DNA from 3 places in the Salmonella sp. A1325 genome. Region 3 is predicted to be linked to each of the others. Evidence: predicted binding sites of a transcription regulator. Region 3 holds the regulator's gene; each other region holds the start of a gene.
What was found. Region 3 encodes CRP, which controls carbon source genes, mostly activating them, when cyclic AMP is high. Its sites were predicted from a motif close to ATGTGANNNNNNTCACAT; they were not measured.
Positions count from the first base shown of each region.

Region 1: the regulator CRP is predicted to act here: its motif matches at 2,260-2,277, upstream of aaeR (HTH-type transcriptional activator AaeR).
Region 2: the regulator CRP is predicted to act here: its motif matches at 1,859-1,876, upstream of bhsA (multiple stress resistance protein BhsA).

Region 1 covers NZ_JAMLWO010000017.1:28,823-36,151, reverse strand. The annotation lists gene aaeB (p-hydroxybenzoic acid efflux pump subunit AaeB) at 1-964, opposite strand, end outside; gene aaeA (p-hydroxybenzoic acid efflux pump subunit AaeA) at 970-1,902, opposite strand; gene aaeX (p-hydroxybenzoic acid efflux pump operon protein AaeX) at 1,910-2,113, opposite strand; gene aaeR (HTH-type transcriptional activator AaeR) at 2,295-3,224, shown strand; gene tldD (metalloprotease TldD) at 3,347-4,792, opposite strand; gene yhdP (AsmA2 domain-containing protein YhdP) at 4,937-7,329, opposite strand, start outside.
Region 2 covers NZ_JAMLWO010000001.1:677,595-684,923, forward strand. The annotation lists gene mfd (transcription-repair coupling factor) at 1-324, shown strand, start outside; gene ldtC (L,D-transpeptidase LdtC) at 471-1,436, shown strand; gene bhsA (multiple stress resistance protein BhsA) at 1,533-1,790, opposite strand; gene comR (TetR family copper-responsive transcriptional repressor ComR) at 2,032-2,667, shown strand; gene NAZ64_RS03560 (glycine zipper 2TM domain-containing protein) at 2,741-3,280, opposite strand; gene ndh (NADH-quinone dehydrogenase) at 3,459-4,763, opposite strand; gene ycfP (alpha/beta hydrolase YcfP) at 5,017-5,559, opposite strand; gene nagZ (beta-N-acetylhexosaminidase) at 5,584-6,609, opposite strand; gene thiK (thiamine kinase) at 6,620-7,329, opposite strand, start outside.
Region 3 covers NZ_JAMLWO010000004.1:14,400-21,728, forward strand. The annotation lists gene NAZ64_RS09445 (YheU family protein) at 1-121, shown strand, start outside; gene NAZ64_RS09450 (phosphoribulokinase) at 173-1,042, shown strand; gene NAZ64_RS09455 (OsmC family protein) at 1,138-1,542, opposite strand; gene crp (cAMP-activated global transcriptional regulator CRP) at 1,850-2,482, shown strand; gene NAZ64_RS09465 (YccS/YhfK family putative transporter) at 2,531-4,618, shown strand; gene argD (bifunctional acetylornithine/succinyldiaminopimelate transaminase) at 4,661-5,878, opposite strand; gene pabA (aminodeoxychorismate synthase component 2) at 5,964-6,527, opposite strand; gene NAZ64_RS09480 (putative adenosine monophosphate-protein transferase Fic) at 6,559-7,161, opposite strand; gene NAZ64_RS09485 (YhfG family protein) at 7,151-7,318, opposite strand.

The DNA.
Region 1 (7,329 bases), on a different contig from region 3:
GTTTTAGCAGCAGATAGCGCGTCGCAGCGCCTACCCAGCTATAAAGCGTGACGGGCGTTTCGCGCTCGCCGGTCCAGACAATGACACGCCGCATCCGTTTTAACTGCCTGTGGACATCCTGTACCGTTTCAATCGGCGTCTCGAACAGTTCCCGGAATGTATCGGTAATCAGTTCCGGCCGCGTGTTTTGAATAAGATAAGTTTCACAGGATTGCGTAATCAGCGTGAGCGAAAGCGTATTCAACGCTTTCAGGCGGCGGTTAGCGCGTACCCAGCGCGAAGATTCCATATTCAGATTACTTCGCATCCCCTCCAGCGCCGCCGTGCGTCGCACCAGATCGCCCCAGGCGTTGTCGACTTCTTCGCTGTCGCCATGCTTAATACAAAGTTGCATTAGCTGATATTGCGCTACCAGTAAACTGTCCAGTTCGCGATCAACCTCCTGCTTTATCGATCGCGGCGAAAAAAGCAGATCCGCTAAAATAGCGCAGCCAATGCCGATGACGATTTCGCTACAGCGCTCAAGCGCAAATTGCGGCGTGAGCAGCGGCTCCGTCTGAATGGTAATCACAATGATCAGCGCAGTATAACCTGACAGTCCCCACGCATAAGAGTTTTCGATCCGTACTAAAGAGGAGATCCAGGTACAAAAACCGGCCCAGACACAGCACACCAGAATCATCAATAGCGGCGCGCGGATCATAGAGATAATAATGATAAGCGCGGCGATACAGCCAATAAACGTCCCGATAATACGCAACATTCCGCGATAACGGATAGCGCCGGAATAGGGTTCCCCGCCGGCGGCAAATGCCGGGCCTGCCGCCACGATCGCGGCGGTCAGCACCGCCCAACGCGGCGTCTCCAGTTGAAAATGGAAGCCGATAAATAATGCCAGCACAATGGCGCACGCCAGCTTTACCGCAAAACGAATGTGCTGGTTGGCAATGGAGAAAATGCCCATGACGATTAACCGAATTCGCGCAGCCGGTGCGCCAGTTTACGGAAGAAGGAGTCCTGGCTTGCGTCACGATCCTGCTTACCGGTGATCACGACGGTTGCCGTCGTACCGGCAGGCCACAAATTCCCCTGTTGCTCGTCGAGCCGGATGCGCACCGGGACACGCTGGGCCAGACGCACCCATTCGAGGTTAGAGTCTATCGTCGCCATCCCTTTCGCATCGCTGGTACTGCTGGCATTCGTTACCCCTGCCGCCACGCTATCGACGGTACCTTTTAATACCCGGTTGCTGCCAAGCGGCGTGATTTCGGCACGATATCCCGGACGCACGCCTTCCAGCTTGGTCTCTTCCATATAGGCTTGCACGTAAAAAGAGTTCTTTTTCACCAGGGCGACGGCTGTGGAACCACGGGTAATAAATTCACCGGCATAAACATTGAGGTTAGTCACCCAGCCGTCGGCAGGCGCGCGAATGACGGTGCGCTCCAGATCGAGTTTAGCCAGGTCGCGCGTCGCCTGGGCTTTAGCCAGTTGATGCAGTACAGTCTGCAAAACATTGTTCGCCTGATCGATCTCTTCCCGGGACATCGCCTGTACGCCGAGGCGATTACGGCGACCGGCTTCCTGGCGTTTTTCCTGCGCCAGGACCTGATAATAGGCTACATCAGCTTCCGCTTCCGCCAGCGCTTTTTGATAGCGTGGCTGATCGATGGTAAACAGGACCTGATCCTTTTTCACCAGTTGGTTATCATGCACGTTTACATGGGTAATCAGGCCCGCGACATCCGGGGCAATAGCGACGACATCGGCGCTAAAACGCGCGTCGCGCGTCCAGGGAGATTCGGTGTAATACACCCAGGCGCGGAAAATGGCGATAAAGGCCAGAATAACCAGTACGAGGGTAATGGCCGTACGGGAGAGTTTTCTTGTTAGTGTTTTCACTTCAACCTCAAACGAACAGGCGCGATATTAAATAAAACAGACAACAATACAGCGCGGTATTGAACAAAGCCGGATGCCAGACAAAATCATAGATACCCGTCGGCACAAGCATCCGACGCACCAGCCAAAAAATAGCCAGTGACAAAAGCAATTCGAAAAATATCGGTGGGAAGGAAAGACCAAACACCACGATAACGGGAAACAGACTCATGTTGACCTTGATTTCTGAGAGAGAGCAGGCGATAGATTGTTAAGCTACATCGCCGCAGAGAAGGGCAAGAGACGCCAGGCGAGAGCGACATAGCTCTTATTCGAATAATAGTATATTAACGTAATTGTTATGCTGTTATCTATATTATGTGATCTAAATCACTTTTAAGCCAGAGTGAATAATGGAACGATTAAAACGAATGTCAGTATTCGCCAAAGTTGTCGAGTTTGGCTCTTTTACCGCCGCAGCCAGACAGCTGCAAATGAGCGTATCGTCCATCAGCCAGACTGTGGCGAAACTGGAAGATGAGCTTCAGGTTAAATTGCTCAACCGCAGCACACGCAGCATTGGGCTCACCGAAGCTGGAAAAATCTATTATCAGGGCTGTCGTCGTATGCTGCATGAAGTGCAGGATGTTCACGAGCAGCTTTACGCTTTTAATAACACGCCTATCGGTACATTGCGTATCGGCTGTTCTTCAACCATGGCGCAAAATGTGCTGGCCGGGCTTACCGCAAAATTATTAAAAGAGTATCCCGGTCTGGCGGTCAATCTGGTGACAGGAATTCCGGCTCCGGATTTAATTGCCGACGGGCTGGACGTGGTGATCCGCGTGGGCGCGCTGCAAGACTCCAGCCTGTTTTCCCGTCGACTTGGCGCGATGCCGATGGTTGTGTGCGCCGCCAAGCCCTACCTCGCTCAGTACGGCGTCCCGGAAAAACCCGCCGATCTCAGTAGCCATTCCTGGCTGGAATATAGCGTGCGCCCGGATAATGAGTTTGAACTTATCGCGCCGGAAGGAATTTCTACCCGACTGATTCCACAGGGGCGGTTCGTCACTAACGATCCGATGACGCTGGTACGCTGGCTGACCGCCGGAACCGGAATCGCCTATGTGCCGCTGATGTGGGTGATCGATGAGATCAATCGTGGCGATCTGGAGATCCTGCTGCCTCGCTATCAGTCCGATCCTCGTCCGGTGTACGCGCTGTACACCGAAAAAGATAAGCTGCCGCTTAAAGTGCAGGTAGTGATTAACGCGTTAACTGACTATTTTGTCGATGTCGCACACCTGTTTCAGGGGATGCACGGGCGAGGGAAAGAAAAATAAAAACACCGGGTAATTGCTGAAGACGATTGCAGGCCAGATGCCACCCGACGCAGACATTGCCTGGTGGCGCTGCGCTTATCAGGCCTGGGCGGCACACACCACAGGCCTGATAAGGCGGACAGTTATGCGGTGCCGCCAACCGTCAGGTTATCGACTTTCAGCGTCGGCTGGCCTACGCCTACCGGCAGACTTTGACCCTCTTTCCCGCAGACCCCCACCCCGTTATCCAGCTTAAGGTCGTTGCCGACCATGGAGATCTGTTGCATCGTTTCAATGCCTGATCCAATCAACGTCGCACCCTTCACCGGCGTCGTGACTTTGCCGTTTTCAATCAGATACGCTTCCGAGGTAGAGAACACAAACTTGCCGGAGGTGATATCCACCTGACCACCGCCAAAGTTAGGCGCATAGATGCCGTACTCAACGGATTCGATAATTTCCTGCGGCGTTGACTGCCCCGCCAACATATAGGTATTCGTCATACGCGGCATCGGCAGATGCGCATAAGATTCGCGACGCCCGTTACCGGTCGGCGCAGCGCCCATCAGGCGCGCGTTCAGCTTGTCCTGCATGTATCCTTTCAGTACGCCATTTTCAATCAATACGTTGTACTGGCCTGGCGTACCTTCATCATCGATAGCAACGGAGCCGCGACGGTTCATCATTGTGCCGTCATCCACTACGGTGCAAAGCGCGGAGGCAACCTGCTCGCCGATCTGACCGCTAAACACAGATGTCCCACGACGGTTAAAATCACCTTCCAGCCCGTGACCGACCGCTTCGTGCAGCAATACGCCCGGCCACCCGGCGCCCAGAACCACCGGTAACGTCCCCGCTGGCGCAGCGACCGCGGAGAGATTAACCAGCGCCATGCGTACCGCTTCTTTCGCCCACGCGTCGGCGCGCACCTCGCCGTCGAGATCGGCAAGAAAATACTCATAACCAAAGCGACCGCCGCCGCCGCTGGCGCCGCGCTCGCGTTTACCGTCTTCTTCCACCTGCACGCTAACGGACAAACGCACCAGTGGACGGACATCCGCCGCCAGCGTCCCGTCGGTCGCCGCCACGAGGATTAATTCATATACGCCGGTCAGGCTGGCGTTAACTTCCTGCACGCGTTTATCGGCTTCTCGCGCCGCTTTATCAACGCGTCTGAGGATATCCAGCTTCTCTTCGCGGCTCATACTTTGCAACGGATCAAGGGTGGTGTAGAGCGGCTGATGCGCTACGGCGGCGAGCGTTTTTACCTTGCCTTCGCCGTTCTCGCGTACAATGGTTCGCGCTGCCTGCGCACTCTGCTCCAGCGCCAGGAGGCTTATCTGGTCAGCATAAGCAAAACCGGTTTTTTCGCCGCTAATGGCGCGAACGCCAACGCCCTGGTCGATATTATATGAACCATCTTTAATGATGCGGTCTTCTAAAACCCAGGATTCGTGATAGCTCGACTGAAAATAGAGGTCGCCATAATCAAGACGGCGTTCGGCCAGTTGGCCCAAAATAGCGAACAGATCCTGATGGTTCAGGCCATTCGCCGCTAGCAATTGTTCACTTACCAGGTTCAGACTCATCGTTTTTGCTACTCGTTGATTTCTGCCGGATGGCGGTTCACGCCTTATCCGGACTACGTTGTTAGATTGTACAAACCGGATAAACGCAGCGCCGTCCGGCATGACTATTTACTGAGAGTGGGGCAATTCCTCGCCCCCGTCAAATCATTGCTGGCTTTCTTTTCTCGGTTGGCGCAGAACTTCGTTAATCTGCGGCGCATCGACCGGGCCGGTAATGCGATAACGCAGAATGGAGACCTTGCTCCATAGCGGCCCCAACACTTTACTGGCGGCAAATACCGCCGCGCCGACAATCGGGTTAACGGCAAACGCGGCGGCGACGCCCACGGTGGCGGAAATTTCCGGCGCGACAACGGCCTCCATATCAAGACGACGACGCACCAGATCAACAGAACCTTTCATTGCAATATCCGCTTCCAGCCCATCCACCAGCGTATCGTCAGTATGCAGGACGCCATCTTTAATCCACGCGGTACTATGAATAGAGTCGAAATAGAAGCCCTCGCTAAAGGTATCTCTGAAGTCAAACCGCAGCTTACGCAGCAACGCATCAAAACTGAGCAGCCGCAGTAACTGTCCGGCATGACCGCTACTGAGATCAGTAAACTCGCCTTTACCCAGACGCGTACGTAAAATCCCGTTGAGCGTGGCTTCCTCAGGTTGCCAGGGCGGGTTTCGCCAGTGCAGATCGTAATCTACGTTAAAAGACGCGTTCTGGATTGGCGTCGAGATACCGAAGAACCCGGCAGCCGTGTCGAGGTTACTACCATGCAGACTACCTTTCAGCGAGGTTCGTTCATTACCCGGCGCATTCACCCACTCGCCGTTCGCTTTCAAACGGGCGAATCCGGTATCGATCAGGCCATTCGCCAGAGTCAGCGTATTGCCTTTGATGGCGAAATCACCATCAATACGCCCATATTTTTGCCCCCACAGCCAGCACTCTTCGCAGCGAAGCTGTAAGTCCGGCCAGCCGCGGAAGCTAATCGTGTTCGCCGAAGCCAACGGCGATGTCGGCGTGGGTGACGAGGCGTGCGTTTTTGCGACGCCAGGGTTGTAGTACAGGTACTTAATGTTCGCCAGCCACGGCGCATGGTTGCGCATGAGCAGCGTGGCGTTCACCTCACGGCCCTGCGCTTCAATTTTTGTTCCGTTCAGCGAGGGGGCTGAAACGACGCTCAAATTGTTCCACTGCTGGCCGCCCAGCGATAGCGCGGGAGTACGCAACGTGACGCGTTGAGGAAACTCGGCCGAACTGCTCACGTTATCCGCCGCGCCTTTCTGGAATAACGCCAGCCATTGCGCGCCATCCAGCGCCGGCAGATTGAGCTCAACGCCTTGTTGAGCAGGTAATGGCGGAATCGTCCGGCTGTCCGTCGTCCAGATAGCCCGATCCAACGTCAGCTTCTGATTTAATAACCAGCGGCTGTTAAAGTGATTTTTACTCCCTGCTCTCCCCGTTAGCGCAAAACTTTTCAGGTTGCCGTCAGCCTGAATGTTCACCGGAATGGCTTCGCCTGCGGGTTTATTTAGCGGAGAAGGTAAGTGACTGCTCACATTTCTCAGATCGCCGTTCAGCTCGATGCGATAAGTGGTGTCAGCATGATATGGAAGATCGATGCCGACTTTACCATTCCACGTCACGCTGCCGCTCAGGGCGTCATTCAGTTGCGGCGGTAAGACGCCCATACGCGTTGGTTGCCAGTTACCGTTCAGGTTGACGGCGACCTGATAGGCTTTTGCCCCTTCCGTCGTACTGAAATCCAGGTTAAGCGGCTGATTAAACCAGTTTGCCGTCAGCGGCCCGCTTTTTAGCGCGCCATTCACAAAGCTGAATTTACCGTTCAGATTTTTGAGCGTGCTGTTTAGCGGCTTAATAAACAGACTGTTATTACGCAACGAGACATCGCCCTCAGCGGTAACCTGTTCGCCATCCAGCGGAATATCAAGATGTAAGCGAGCATTCACATCGCCATCTAATTGGAGCTCCGCCAGCGTCGAGCCAAGCGAGTCTTTTAGTGGCGTCTCGTCGAAATAAGGCCCAACGGCTTTTCCCGGCCCGTTAATATCGGCATCAATGAGCAGTTTCTCTTTGGAATAATCCGGAATCGCCGCCGCGAGTTTGCTGGCCTTCACCCCGCCCAAATCGACGCTATCCGAACGCATCCACAGGCCGTCGTTCAGGAAATCCAGTTCAATGTTGAGATTTTTTAGCGCCGGCCAGTCGGGTTGAAAAGCAAACGTCGCATTGCGTAGCGGCACCAGCACTTCAAACTGACCTTCGTTATGCTTATAGGGAAAGAGGTGCGGGTTACCACCGTAAACCAACGTGGCGTTATCCGCCTCGCCGCCCTGAATCGCGCCGCTAAGGTAATCGACCAGCGCTTTGCCCATCAGGTTTTCCGGAAAATAGCGCCACGCCTGAGATCCATCGTCGGTACTGATTCCGGCCAGAATACCCAGCCACGGTTCGTCGCCCGTCGGTTGCAGATAGCGGAACCCGCCGCGCGCATGTACCGCCTTTGCTTTGACGTCAA
Region 2 (7,329 bases), on a different contig from region 3:
ATCAAAGTGGAATTGATCGACCGCTTCGGCCTGCTGCCCGATCCGGCGCGTAATCTGCTGGATATCGCCCGCCTGCGCCAACAGGCGCAAAAGCTCGGCATCCGAAAACTGGAGGGTAACGAGAAAGGCGGAACGATTGAGTTCGCCGAGAAAAACCACGTTGACCCCGCCTGGCTTATCGGGTTGCTGCAAAAACAGCCGCAGCATTTCCGTCTGGATGGTCCGACGCGCCTCAAGTTTATTCAGGATTTAAGCGAACGTAAAACGCGTATAGACTGGGTACGCCAGTTCATGCAGCAACTGGAAGAAAACGCTATTGCATAAGCGTCAGGCCGGGCGTCATTACTCTGCGTCCGGCCTAATCTTTACAAATTCTTTGCACTTCCCTGCAGTTCCAGACACAGCCAGCCGCCATAATCTTATTTCCTCTTTTATAAAAATAACCACATAATAATCATGGGTTTATTATAATGTTCAACAATACGCGACTCTCTCGCTGGTGGGCGTTGCTTGCGCTTACCGCGACCATCATGCTTGCCCTTCCCGCGCAGGCGAATACGTGGCCTCTTCCGCCCCCCGGCAGTCGACTGGTGGGAGAGAATAAATTCCATGTCGTTGAAGACGACGGCGGCTCGCTGGAGGCGATCGCCAAAAAATATAACGTGGGCTTTTTAGCCCTGTTACAGGCCAACCCCGGCATTGATCCTTACGTGCCACGCGCAGGCAGCGTGCTAACGATTCCGCTGCAAACGCTGCTACCGGACGCGCCACGTGAAGGTATCGTCATTAACCTCGCGGAATTACGGCTTTACTATTATCAACCGGGGAAAAATACGGTCACGGTCTACCCTATCGGGATTGGCCAACTGGGCGGCGATACCCTGACGCCAACGATGGTGACGACCATTTCGGATAAACGCGCCAATCCAACCTGGACGCCGACCGCCAATATTCGCGCCCGTTATAAAGCGCAAGGCATCGATCTCCCCGCCGTGGTGCCTGCTGGTCCCGATAACCCAATGGGGCATCACGCGATTCGTTTAGCGGCCTACGGCGGCGTCTATCTGTTACATGGCACGAATGCCGATTTTGGCATTGGTATGCGCGTCAGTTCCGGCTGTATCCGTCTGCGCGACGGTGATATAGAGACATTGTTCCGTCAGGTCACGCCGGGAACCAAAGTGAATATTATCAATACGCCGATTAAAGCCTCGGTGGAGCCAGGCGGCGTGCGACTGGTGGAAGTTCATCAGCCGCTGTCTAAAAATATAGGCGACGATCCGCAGGTGCTGCCGATTGTGCTGAATGGCCCGATGCAGACCTTTAAGGACGCGCCGCAGACCGACGCCGCGGTGATGGAACATGTTATGGAAGTGCGCTCCGGAATGCCGGTGGATGTAACCCGTCAATCAGAGGCGAAACCGCAGTCGCTGTAAGCGTGAATAGCTGACCGATAAAAAAGCCTCGCGATGCATCGCGAGGCTTTCTCTTTTTATTGTGGCAATCGCAGCGGCATTAATGAGGGTTAATGCTTACTTATAGATTACCGCCGTACCGTGAAGGGTATTCGGGCCGGTAACAGAGGTAATACGGAAAGACTTCGCCCCCATCTCCTGCGCTTTTTGCGCCAGCTGATCTTCCAGCGAGCCCAGATTCGTGCCGCCATTCGCGGAAATGGTGCCGAACTTCTGTTGACCTTCTGGCGTTGCCTGAACTTCAACGGCGGCGAAGCTGGCGAATGAGAGCGAACTCAGTACCACAGCAGCGATGAGGTTTTTTACGTTTTTCATAGTGATGACCTTTAGCAGATGAATGGGTGTCGTAAGCATTAACTTAACGATCGATAAGTTAATCATAGATGTGATCTACATCACACGTCAACTTCTTTTTATAATGATCGTTATATAATTTATAAAGATGTTATTTTTCATGTGAATAGAATTGATTTATTTTTCTAATGAATACTCTGGAGCCAGAAGTGGTTTGTTTTTATAATAGAGAGACCGCTCTTTAAACAGGTACAACGGCATCATGACAACGGATACCACGAGTTGCGCGAAGAAAAGCCGTGGCCGACCAAAAGTGTTCGACAGGGAAGCTGCGCTTGATAAGGCCATGACTCTCTTCTGGCAGCACGGCTATGAAGCAACTTCGCTTGCCGATCTCGTAGAGGCTACCGGGGCGAAAGCGCCTACTCTCTATGCGGAATTCACTAACAAAGAAGGATTATTTCGCGCTGTCCTGGATCGCTACATCACTCGCTTTGCCTCAAAGCACGAAGCCCAGCTCTTTTGTGAAGAGAAAAGCGTGGAATCGGCGCTGGAAGATTACTTCACAGAAATTGCCGCCTGCTTTACCAGTACGGACACGCCGGCTGGCTGCTTTATGATTAATACGTCCGCCACCCTCGCCGCCTCCTCGCGCGATATCGCTCGCACGGTAAAATCACGCCACGCCATGCAGGAACAGACGCTCATCCAGTTTTTGCGCCAACGTCAGGAGCGCGGTGAAATTCCGGCGCACTGTAACCCGCAGGCGCTCGCGGAATATATCAACTGTATTTTACAGGGAATGTCGATCAGCGCCCGCGAGGGAGCCACCTTCGAACAACTGATGCAAATTACGCGTACGACCCTGCGCATCTGGCCTGAACTGCTCAAGTCCTGAACGACGCGGCTTCGGATAAAAAAAGCCCCTCAGCCTGAGCGAATGAGGGGCTAACTTGCAGAGTACAGCTTTTTTATGCTTTGTTATTCAGAACCAGTTGACCATTGCCGTCGAGGGGAATTTGCGTTCCGGGGTCTTTATCCATGCGGATTTTGCCCTGCTGATCGCCAATTTTGTAGGTCACGTCGTAGCCAAGCATCTTTTCAGATTTGTCATACACCGTCTTACAGCGTTGCTGCGTGGTAGTGTAAGTATCACTTTCCTGCATTGACCCCTGGATTTGATTGCCAGCATAACCGCCGCCCAGCGCCCCGACGACCGTCGCCACATCTTTACCACGACCACCGCCAAATTGATGTCCAATCACGCCGCCTGCTACTGCGCCAAGCACCGAGCCGGCAATACGGTTTTCGTCCTGAACCGGTCTGCGATGCGTGACCGTGACATTACGGCACTCCTGACGCGGCGTTTTTACCGTCTCTTTAATCGGTTTAGCCGATATCACCTGCGCATATTGCGGACCACGATCAAATACGTTGAGACTGGCCACTGCCGCCACACCCAGCGCAGCCGCTACGCCAATCCCTATACCCGCCAACATTGATTTATTCACGGGAGTTCCTCCTTCGTTGCTATTGGTAACAATTTTGCAACCAGTATGCGAACAAAGCCAATCGGAATGAGGATGAAAAATGCGGGATGAGGCGGTAAAGCTGAAGGATTCGGACAACTCCGAAGCGAGTGATGGAGAAGCGCTCACCGGCGCGAGCAGCCGGTGAGGCGCAGAGAAATTAATGCAGTTTCAGGCGCGGACGAATGACGCGGTTAATACTGCCCACCAGCATCATCAGGCCGGTTTTAAAATATCCATGCAGCGCTATCTGGTGCATACGGTATAGCGAGATATACACGAAGCGGGCGATACGTCCTTCAATCATCATTGAACCGCGGGTCAGGTTCCCCATCAGACTACCCACGGTAGAGAAGTTGGACAGAGAGACCAGCGATCCATGATCTTTATACTGGTAAGCTTTCAGCGGTTTGCCATTCATCTGCGCCAGAATGTTATTCATCGCGCAGGTAGCCATCTGATGCGCCGCCTGAGCGCGAGGCGGCACAAAACCTCCCTCCGGACGTGCGCAGGAAGCGCAGTCGCCAATCGCATAAATATCAGGATCGCGCGTGGTTTGCAGCGTCGGTTCCACCACCAGTTGGTTAATGCGGTTCGTTTCCAGACCACCAATTTCTTTCATAAAATCCGGCGCTTTGATACCCGCCGCCCACACCATCAGATCGGCCTGAATATATTCACCTTCTTTCGTATGCAGACCGCCTTCGTCGGCGCTGGTGACCATAGTTTGCGTCAGCACGCGAACGCCCAGTTTGGTCAGTTCATTATGCGCGGCGCTGGAGATACGCGGCGGCAACGCAGGCAGAATACGCTCGCCAGCCTCAACCAACGTCACGTTCAGCGCGTCGTTGGTCAGCCCCTTATAACCATAGCTATGCAGCTGTTTTACCGCATTATGCAGTTCAGCCGACAGCTCAACCCCCGTCGCACCGCCGCCAACGATGGCGATATTGACCTTACCGTTCGCGCCCAGATTAGCCGAATACTTGAGGAACAGGTTCAGCATCTCCTGGTGAAAACGGCGCGCCTGATGCGGGTTATCGAGGAAGATACAGTGCTCTTTCACGCCCGGCGTGTTGAAATCATTAGAGGTGCTGCCCAGCGCCATCACCAGCGTGTCATACGCGATTTTGCGCTCCGGCACCAGCAGTTCGCCCTTTTCATCACGCAACTCGGCAATGGTGATGGTTTTCGCTTCGCGATCGATATCCATCACCGACCCCAGTTGGAACTGGAAACCATGATTACGCGCATGAGCCAGATAGCTCAACGCATCCACGCCTTCGTCCAGAGATCCAGTCGCCACTTCGTGCAGCAATGGTTTCCACAGATGGCTGTGATTTCTGTCTACCAGCGTGATTTTCGCTTTTTTCTTGCGCCCCAGTTTATGGCCTAACTGCGTCGCCATTTCCAGCCCGCCAGCGCCGCCGCCGACAATCACGATCTTTTTTAATGGTGTAGTCAACGTGACCCCCTTAAATTTATTAACCAATTGTTAATTAAAAGTTATTGGTATAGCCTTTAATTAACAACAAGTTACGTTAATGAGAATAAGCTTCTGATATGAGAATAGCATGAACGGTGCATTGGTCATACCAAAATTGATGTGCATCAAGTTTTCATGCTGAAAAGATAGACAGTTTGCGAGAATTGAGCATAAAAAAACCAGCCGCAAGGCTGGTTATCCGGTCACTGATAACGCCATATTGCCGGGGGCGTTACCCCAGCGTTTTAAACGCTTTGATACGTTGCAAGTGCGGCGAAATATTTTTGAATTTGTGAGTCTGTTCCTCATCCCACACAATTTCATAATACGGGTGAAGCGCTTGCGCTGAGCGTTGGCTGTCCAGCGCTTCGTCATGACGCGAGAGGATCACCAGACAACGATCGCGATTTTTTTCGCGAAAGTTGGTCACGCACTTTGTAGCGATGTCCGCATATTCTTCCGGGCGATCGATTTTCCCCTCCATGTTTTCATAGGGGAACAGGTTCGGGTTAAAAACCACCTGACGGATATCGCACAAAAAGCCAATCCGCTCCGCCCAGTAACCGCCCAGCCCCACGCCACAGATTAAAGGGCGCTCGTCCACATTCAACTGCAACATTTTGTCCACTTCTTTCAGCAGATGCTGCATATCGTGCTTAGGATGCCGCGTACTGTAGCTTACCAGCCGAACATCCGGGTCGATAAACTGTAATTGCAACACTTTTTCATGGTTGCCCGGACTATTTGAATCAAAACCGTGTAAATAAATAATCATCTGGCACCCTCACGAAAACTCGAGTTAATGACCTGCTTTTTCTTCCTGCCAGCGTTCATGTAACTGGTTGAGCTGGGCGCTGGCTGTTTTCCAGCGTGCTGAGTCCATGAGCTCCCGGCGTGAAAATGAACCTTTATGATACAAACGTGTAACACGTTCTGCTTTGATCGGCGACAGATTATCCAACACGCTGACTGCGCCTTTACGATTATTGCAGACCAGAATCATATCGCAACCCGCATCCAGCGACGCCTGAGCGCGCTCAGCATAGCTGCCCATAATCGCCGCGCCCTCCATAGACAGATCGTCGGAGAAAATGACGCCGTCAAAGCCTAACTCCTGACGCAGCACCGTTTTCAGCCAGTACGGCGAACCGCTTGCCGGACGCGGATCGATAGCGCGGTAGATCACGTGGGCAGGCATAATCGCATCCAGTTTATTCTCGCTAATCAGCGTGCGAAACACCGACATATCTTTGCCACGGATGTCCGTTTCAGGACGTGGATCGCACGGCGTCTCTTTGTGGGAGTCCGCCGTGACCGCGCCGTGGCCGGGGAAATGCTTACCGGTCGTTTTCATTCCGGCGTCATGCATGCCGTCAATAAAGCGCGTTGCCATTGCCAACGCTTTTGCGGGATCGGCATGATAGGAGCGCTCGCCAATTGCCGCGCTGATATGCCCGACGTCCAGCACTGGCGCAAAACTGATATCAATATCCATCGCGATCATTTCGCTGGCCATCAGCCACCCTGCCTCCTGCGCCAGTCGCCCCCCCTCTTCCAGCCCATGCAGCGCAAAAAAAGATTGCGCCGCGGGCAGGCGGGTAAACCCGTCACGGAAACGCTGTACGCGCCCGCCTTCCTGATCGACGGCCACCACCAGATGGTTACGCGATGCCGCCCGAATCTGGCGCACTAATTCGCGCAGCTGTTCCGGGTCATGGTAATTACGCGTGAACAGAATAAGCCCGCCAACCAGCGGATGCGCCAGTATCTCGCGCTCCTCCGCATCCAGCTCACATCCTTCGACATTCAACATTACTGGGCCCACACTGCTCTCCTTATCCTTTCATACGTAGCTGGCGCCAGGTTTCATCGGCCAGCCTGATAAATTGTTGCTCGCCGGTTTGTCGCCAGCGATATTCGAACCACCCTGCTTTTAGCATAATGACCCACGGGTGCCATAAGCGTATCTGTCGCCATAGCTGCCGGGCGTCGATTCGCGCGCGCGCGGCATAAGCGTTTGCCAGTTGTCGGTGCTGCCGTTCATCCTCAACCCATACTGCCGCCAGCTCCAACGCAATATCGCCGTCGCCGGCATACTCCCAGTCAATCAGTTTCAACCCGGCGGACGTTAATACTATATTGTCGCCATGGACATCCATATGCAAAGGCGCGAGCCGCAGCGGGCGAGGTTCACCGTTTTTTTGCAACTGTTTGAGCCGCCGCAACCAAAACGGCGTACGCCTTGCCGGATCGCAACACGACCAGTACTGCGCCAATAGTGACGATAGCGCAATACGCCAGCCAAAACGCGGCTGTTGATGCAAATGATACAGTAAGGCCGCCAGTTCGTCGGCATCTGGCAGAGCGGAATTTACCACACCATGCAGATATTCTACCGCCATCCAGCCTGGCGTATAAAAAAGCGCTCGCGGCGCAAGACTGGCCGGCAATTGGGATAAGGCGCGGTAATGACGTAAAAAATGGGCTGGTGGAGCGTCGGGGTCGTGATGACGACGCAGCACGACACGGTGAGTATCGTGGGCAA
Region 3 (7,329 bases):
TTCGCTTGAACAAAAAGTCGCTGACGTAAAACGCCAACTGCAATCCGGCGAGGCCGTGCTGGTATGGTCTGAATTACATGAAACGGTCAATATTATGCCGAAAAAGCAGTTTCGCGAATAAAACGCCTTTGCCGACAATACATTATTACTAAAGCTCAATCATGGAGTTGCCATGTCAGCCAAACATCCGGTGATAGCAGTAACAGGGTCAAGCGGCGCGGGGACCACCACCACCAGCCTCGCGTTTCGTAAAATTTTCGCGCAGTTAAATCTGCACGCCGCCGAGGTGGAAGGCGACAGTTTTCATCGTTACACCCGCCCGGAAATGGACATGGCGATCCGCAAAGCGCGTGACGCCGGGCGGCATATCAGCTATTTCGGGCCTGAAGCCAATGACTTCAGCCTACTGGAACATACCTTTATTGAGTACGGGCAGACGGGTAAAGGCCAGTCGCGTAAATATCTGCATACCTATGATGAAGCCGTGCCGTGGAATCAGGTTCCCGGCACGTTTACCCCCTGGCAGCCGCTTCCCGAACCGACCGATGTGCTGTTTTATGAAGGACTGCACGGCGGCGTCGTCACCCCGCAACATGATGTCGCGCGTCATGTTGATCTGTTGGTTGGCGTGGTGCCTATCGTCAACCTCGAGTGGATTCAGAAACTAATCCGCGACACCAGCGAGCGCGGACACTCCCGTGAAGCGGTGATGGATTCCGTGGTGCGTTCCATGGACGACTACATCAATTACATTACGCCGCAGTTCTCGCGTACCCATATAAACTTCCAGCGCGTGCCGACCGTCGACACGTCCAATCCGTTCGCCGCAAAGGGTATTCCCTCGCTGGATGAGAGTTTTGTGGTGATCCATTTCCGCAACCTGGAAGGGATCGATTTTCCCTGGCTCCTGGCGATGCTCCAGGGCTCGTTTATTTCTCACATTAATACATTAGTGGTGCCGGGCGGCAAAATGGGGCTGGCGATGGAGCTGATTATGTTGCCGCTGGTGCAGCGATTAATGGAAGGCAAAAAAATCGAATAACCGCGGTGAAATGCCCGATGGCGCTACGCTTATCGGGCCTACGAGATAAAAACGGGTAGGCCGGATAAAGCCACGCCGCCATCCGGCATCACATGTTACGCCGCAATCACTTCATACGAATGGGTAATATTGACCGCTTTTTCCAGCATTAGCGCCACCGAGCAATATTTTTCCGCGGAGAGATCGACAGCGCGCGCGACGGCAGCCTCTTTCAGATCGCTGCCGGTAACGATAAAATGCAGATTAATGTGCGTAAACAGGCGCGGCGCGTCTTCCCGGCGCTCGGATGTCAGCTTCACTTCGCAGTTGGTGACATTCTGACGGCCCTTTTGCAGGATTGATACCACATCAATAGCGCTACATCCGCCAGCCGCCATTAATACCATCTCCATCGGACTCGGCGCTTTGTCACCGGAGTTGCCATCCATTAAAATCTGGTGGCCGGAGGAGGACTCTCCGAGGAACGTGAGCCCTTCAACCCACTTTACACGCGCTTGCATATTTCGTAACTCCAATGTTTCAATTTTCCTGAAAGATTACGCGCATACAACAAAAGTCGCAATGGAAGGCGACCTGGGTCATGCTGAAGCGAGACACCAGGAGACACACGGCGAAAGCTATGCTAAAACAGACAAGATGCTACAGTAATACATTGACGTACTGCATGTATGCAGAGGACATCACATTACAGGCTACAATCTATTTTCGTAGCCCCCTTCCCAGGTAGCGGGAAGTATATTTTTGCAACCCCAGAGACAGTGCCGTTTTCTGGCTCTGGAGACAGCTTATAACAGAGGATAACCGCGCATGGTGCTTGGCAAACCGCAAACAGACCCGACTCTTGAATGGTTCTTGTCTCATTGCCACATTCATAAGTACCCGTCAAAGAGCACGCTGATTCACCAGGGTGAAAAAGCAGAAACGCTGTACTACATCGTTAAAGGCTCCGTGGCAGTGCTGATCAAAGATGAGGAAGGGAAAGAAATGATCCTTTCTTATCTGAATCAGGGTGATTTTATTGGTGAACTGGGCCTGTTTGAAGAAGGTCAGGAACGCAGCGCCTGGGTACGTGCGAAAACCGCATGTGAGGTCGCTGAAATTTCCTACAAAAAATTTCGCCAATTAATCCAGGTCAACCCGGATATTCTGATGCGCCTCTCTTCCCAGATGGCTCGTCGCTTACAAGTCACCTCTGAAAAAGTAGGTAACCTCGCCTTCCTTGACGTCACCGGGCGTATCGCTCAGACGCTGCTGAATCTGGCGAAACAGCCCGATGCCATGACGCACCCGGATGGGATGCAGATCAAAATCACCCGTCAGGAAATCGGCCAGATCGTCGGCTGCTCCCGCGAAACCGTTGGTCGTATTTTGAAAATGCTGGAAGATCAAAACCTGATCTCCGCGCATGGCAAGACCATCGTCGTCTACGGCACCCGTTAATTCCGTCAGAATGGCGCGTTTTATCATGCGCCATTTTTGTTTGCATCGATGTGGCGAAGACTGATTTATCACCCAGAGATTAATTACGCACTACGGCAAACGCTGGTGCTGTGCCTGCCTGTGGCTGTTGGTTTATTGATAGGCCAGCTACACCTGGGCTTGCTTTTCTCTCTCGTTCCCGCCTGCTGCAACATTGCAGGTCTGGATACCCCGCACAAACGCTTTTTTAAACGCCTGATCATCGGCGCGTCGCTGTTCGCCGGATGCAGTCTGGTAACGCAACTTCTGCTGGCGGAATCCATCCCCCTGCCGTTGATCCTGACCGGGCTCACGCTGGTGCTTGGCGTGACGGCGGAAATTAGCCCGCTTCACGCGCGGCTACTGCCAGCGTCGCTGATTGCCGCCATCTTTACCCTGAGTCTTGCGGGATACATGCCCGTCTGGGAGCCACTGCTCATTTATGCGCTGGGCACGCTATGGTACGGCGTGTTTAACTGGTTTTGGTTCTGGCTATGGCGCGAACAGCCGCTGCGCGAGTCATTGAGTTTGTTATACCGTGAACTGGCCGATTATTGCGAAGCGAAATACAGCCTGCTCACCCAACATATCGATCCGGAAAAAGCGCTGCCTCCCCTGCTGATACGCCAGCAAAAAGCGGTCGATCTCATTACCCAGTGTTACCAACAGATGCATATGCTTTCGGCGCACAACAATAATGATTACAAGCGTCTACTACGGGCTTTTCAGGAAGCGATGGATTTGCAGGAGCACATCTCCGTCAGCTTGCATCAGCCGGAAGAGGTACAGAAACTGGTAGAACGCAGCCATGCGGAAGAGGTGATTCGCTGGAATGCGCAAACGGTCGCCGCCCGCCTGCGCGTGCTGGCGGATGACATTCTTTATCATCGTCTGCCGACGCGCTTCTCCATGGAAAAACAGATTGGCGCTCTGGAGAAGATCGCCAATCAGCATCCTGAAAATCCGGTAGGCCAGTTCTGCTATTGGCACTTCAGTCGAATCGCCCGTGTGCTGCGTACTCAGCGACCGCTGTACGCCCGCGACCTGATGGCCGATAAACAGCGTCGTTTGCCGCTACTTCCGGCGCTGAAAAATTATATGTCTCTTAAATCACCGGCGCTACGCAACGCCGGACGCATCAGCGTGATGATGAGCATCGCCAGTCTGATGGGCAGCGCGTTGCACCTGCCTAAACCGTACTGGATACTCATGACAGTGCTGTTTGTCACCCAAAACGGCTATGGCGCGACGCGCGTACGTATTCTGCACCGTTCGGTCGGAACGCTGGTCGGCCTGGTGATTGCCGGCGTCACGCTGCACTTACATATTCCCGAAAGCATTACGCTGGCGGTCATGCTGGTACTAACGCTGGCAAGTTATCTGATTATTCGTAAAAACTACGGCTGGGCGACGGTCGGCTTTACGGTGACGGCGGTATACACCATCCAGTTACTGACGTTAAACGGAGAGCAGTTTATTGTGCCGAGGCTGATCGATACGCTGATTGGCTGTTTAATTGCCTTTGGCGGCATGGTCTGGCTGTGGCCGCAATGGCAAAGCGGGCTATTACGTAAAAACGCCCATGATGCGCTGGAAGCCGATCAAGAAGCTATCCGACTGATCCTCAGTAACGATCCGCAGGCCACCCCGCTCGCTTATCAAAGAATGCGGGTCAACCAGGCGCATAACACGTTATTCAACTCGTTAAATCAGGCAATGCAGGAACCCGGATTCAATACCCACTATCTGTCGGATATGAAACTATGGGTCACGCACAGCCAGTTTATTGTCGAGCATATCAACGCTATGACGACGCTGGCGCGGGAACACACCATGCTGACGCCGGATCTGGCGCAGCGCTATCTGGAATCTTGCGAGATTGCGATTCAGCGCTGCCAACAGCGCCTGGAGTACGACAGGCCAGGCGGCTCCGGCGATGTCAATATTCTGGAGTCGCCGGACATGCCGTCACATGGCTTATTGAGCACTCTGGAACAACATTTACAGCGCATCATTGGCCATCTGAACACCATGCACACCATTTCGTCGATGGCCTGGCGTCAGCGTCCGCATCACGGTATCTGGCTGAGTAAGCGGCTACGGGATACAAAAGGTTAAGACCGACTGCCGGATGCGCTACGCTTATCCGGCAATCCGCCATCAGGCCACCACCTTCCCTACCGCCTGCGCAAAGCGCTGCATTCCTTCCTCGATATCCGCGTCTTCCACCACCAGCGACGGCGCGAAACGCATCACGTCGGCTCCGGCATTGAGCACCATCACGCCGGCCTCCGCGCCTGCGTACAGAAAATCGCGCGCCCGACCTTTGTACTCCGGTTTCAGTTCCGCGCCAATCAGCAGCCCCATGCCGCGAATATCGCTGAAAATGTCAAATTGCTCGTCAATCGCCTGCAAATGTTGCACAAACTGTTGCCGCTTAGTGTGAATGCCTTGTAGCACCTCTGGCGTATTAATAATATCGAATGCCGCGCCAGCCACCGCACAGGCCAGCGGATTGCCGCCATAAGTTGAACCATGCGAACCGACATGGAAGGCCGAGGCTATTTCCTGCGTGGTCAGCATGGCGCTCACCGGAAAACCGCCTCCTAACGCTTTGGCGCTGGTGAGGATATCCGGCGTGACGCCGTAGTGCATATAGGCAAACAGGTCTCCGGTGCGCCCCATCCCGCACTGCACTTCATCAAACACCAGCAACGCCTGATGCTGGTCGCAGAGTTCACGTAAACCTTGCAGGAATTCTGGGGTTGCCGCAGTAACGCCGCCTTCCCCCTGAATTGGCTCAACCACCACCGCACAGGTGTGATCGTCCATCACCGCTTTTACCGCATGCAGATCGTTAAACGGCACATGGATGATATCCGCCGGTTTTGGTCCAAAGCCGTCGGAATATTTCGGTTGCCCACCAACAGATACGGTAAACAGCGAACGACCGTGAAACGCATTATGAAAGGCAATGATTTTGGTTTTGAACGGGCTGTGGCGTACACAGGCATAATGACGCGCCAGCTTAAAGGCGGTTTCGTTGGCTTCGGTACCGGAGTTCATGAACAGCACGCGCTCGGCAAACGTGGCGTCGATCAGTTTACGTCCCAGACGCAACGCCGGTTCATTGGTAAAAACGTTACTGGTATGCCACAAGGTTTCCCCCTGGGATTTCAGCGCCTCGACCAGCGCCGGATGGCAATGGCCCAGCGCAGTCACTGCAATCCCGCCGGCGAAATCGATATACTCTTTGCCCTGCTGATCCCATACGCGGCTGCCTTTACCTTTGACCGGAATAAAGTCCGCCGGTGCATAAACAGGCAGAATCACCTCATCGAAAGTTGCGCGCGTAATAGCCGTTTGTTCAGTTGCCATATCATTACCACCCGGTTAAGTAGAAATGCCAGTGAAATTATAATCACAAAATATGAATAAAAAATCACTCAATAGCAACCACAAATCAACGCCGGAGGAAATTTTCCAGCAGAGCGTGTCCTTGTTCGCTGAGAATACTTTCCGGGTGGAACTGCACGCCTTCCAGATCCCACTCGCGGTGGCGAATGCCCATAATCTCCTGCGTTTCGCTCCAGGCGGTGATCTCAAAACACTCAGGCAACGTGGCAGGGTCGACAATCAGCGAGTGGTAACGTGTCACGGTTAACGGGCTGGGCAATCCCCGAAACACGCCCTGTCCATTATGCGTAATAGGTGACGTTTTACCGTGCATCACTTTCGCTGCCCGCACCACCGACGCGCCAAAGGCCTGCGCCATCGCCTGATGACCCAGGCAAACGCCCAGCATCGGAATACGTCCGGCATAATGGCGGATGACCTCCAGTGAAATGCCAGCGTCATTCGGCGTACAGGGGCCAGGAGAGATAACGATTTTTTGCGGGTTCAAAGCGTCAATGTGCGCCAGCGTCAGCGCATCATTGCGCCGGACCTGCACTTCCGCGCCCAGTTCACAAAAATACTGGTAGAGGTTCCAGGTAAAGGAATCATAGTTATCGATAAGCAGGATCATGGCGGCTCCGGGTGAGTAGAACCGCACTATTTTACTCAGTTTCGCGAGCTTCGCTTATCGCTTTCTGAAAAATCGCCTGCAAAGCGGAGAGATCGCCCATCGCGCCGCTCTGGTTCGCCTGCTTCCATGTTTCAACCGCAATACCTTGCCAACTCAGCGCGTAGCCTGCATGTAGCGCCAGCTGTTCAAAGAAGATGCGCTGCGCCAGCCCGCTCCCCAAACGAAACGGATGAAGCACGTTAATTTCACAGTAGTAATGCGCCAGCCGCTCGACAAACTTCTCGTGCGCCAGACCGACCAGATAGCCCTCTTCTTCCAGATCCTGCATCAGAGCATTGCCCTCTTTTTCGATATAGGCAAAGTGGCAAAAACGGGTATCGCCCTGGTAAATATCGACCTCCCGCAGTTGCCCTGCCCAGTCGAAAATATCCTGATAGAGCTGGCGATGAATCGCGCACAGATGAGGCAAGCCGCGTATCAGCGGCCCCAGTTCAATCGTGGCGGCACGGAGCGCGGTCATTTCATATGCCGCTTGCGCCAGTCGCTGGGCCTGATGAATCCCCAGCCGATTACGCATCACATTCAGCCCCGGATAGAGGTACGGATCGCGCCCTTCGCCAAATTTATCGCTCATAGTGCCTCCGAAGCTCGTCAAGACGTGCCAGCGCTTCATCGGCGGTCAGAGTTACTAAAGGGATCTCAATACCTTCGAGACGGCGGCTTTGCTGGAAGTTAACGTTGCGCCTCTGTTCCCAAAAGCGTGACTTTTGTTTATCGGTAAGTTTCTTCACCGGGCCTCCCT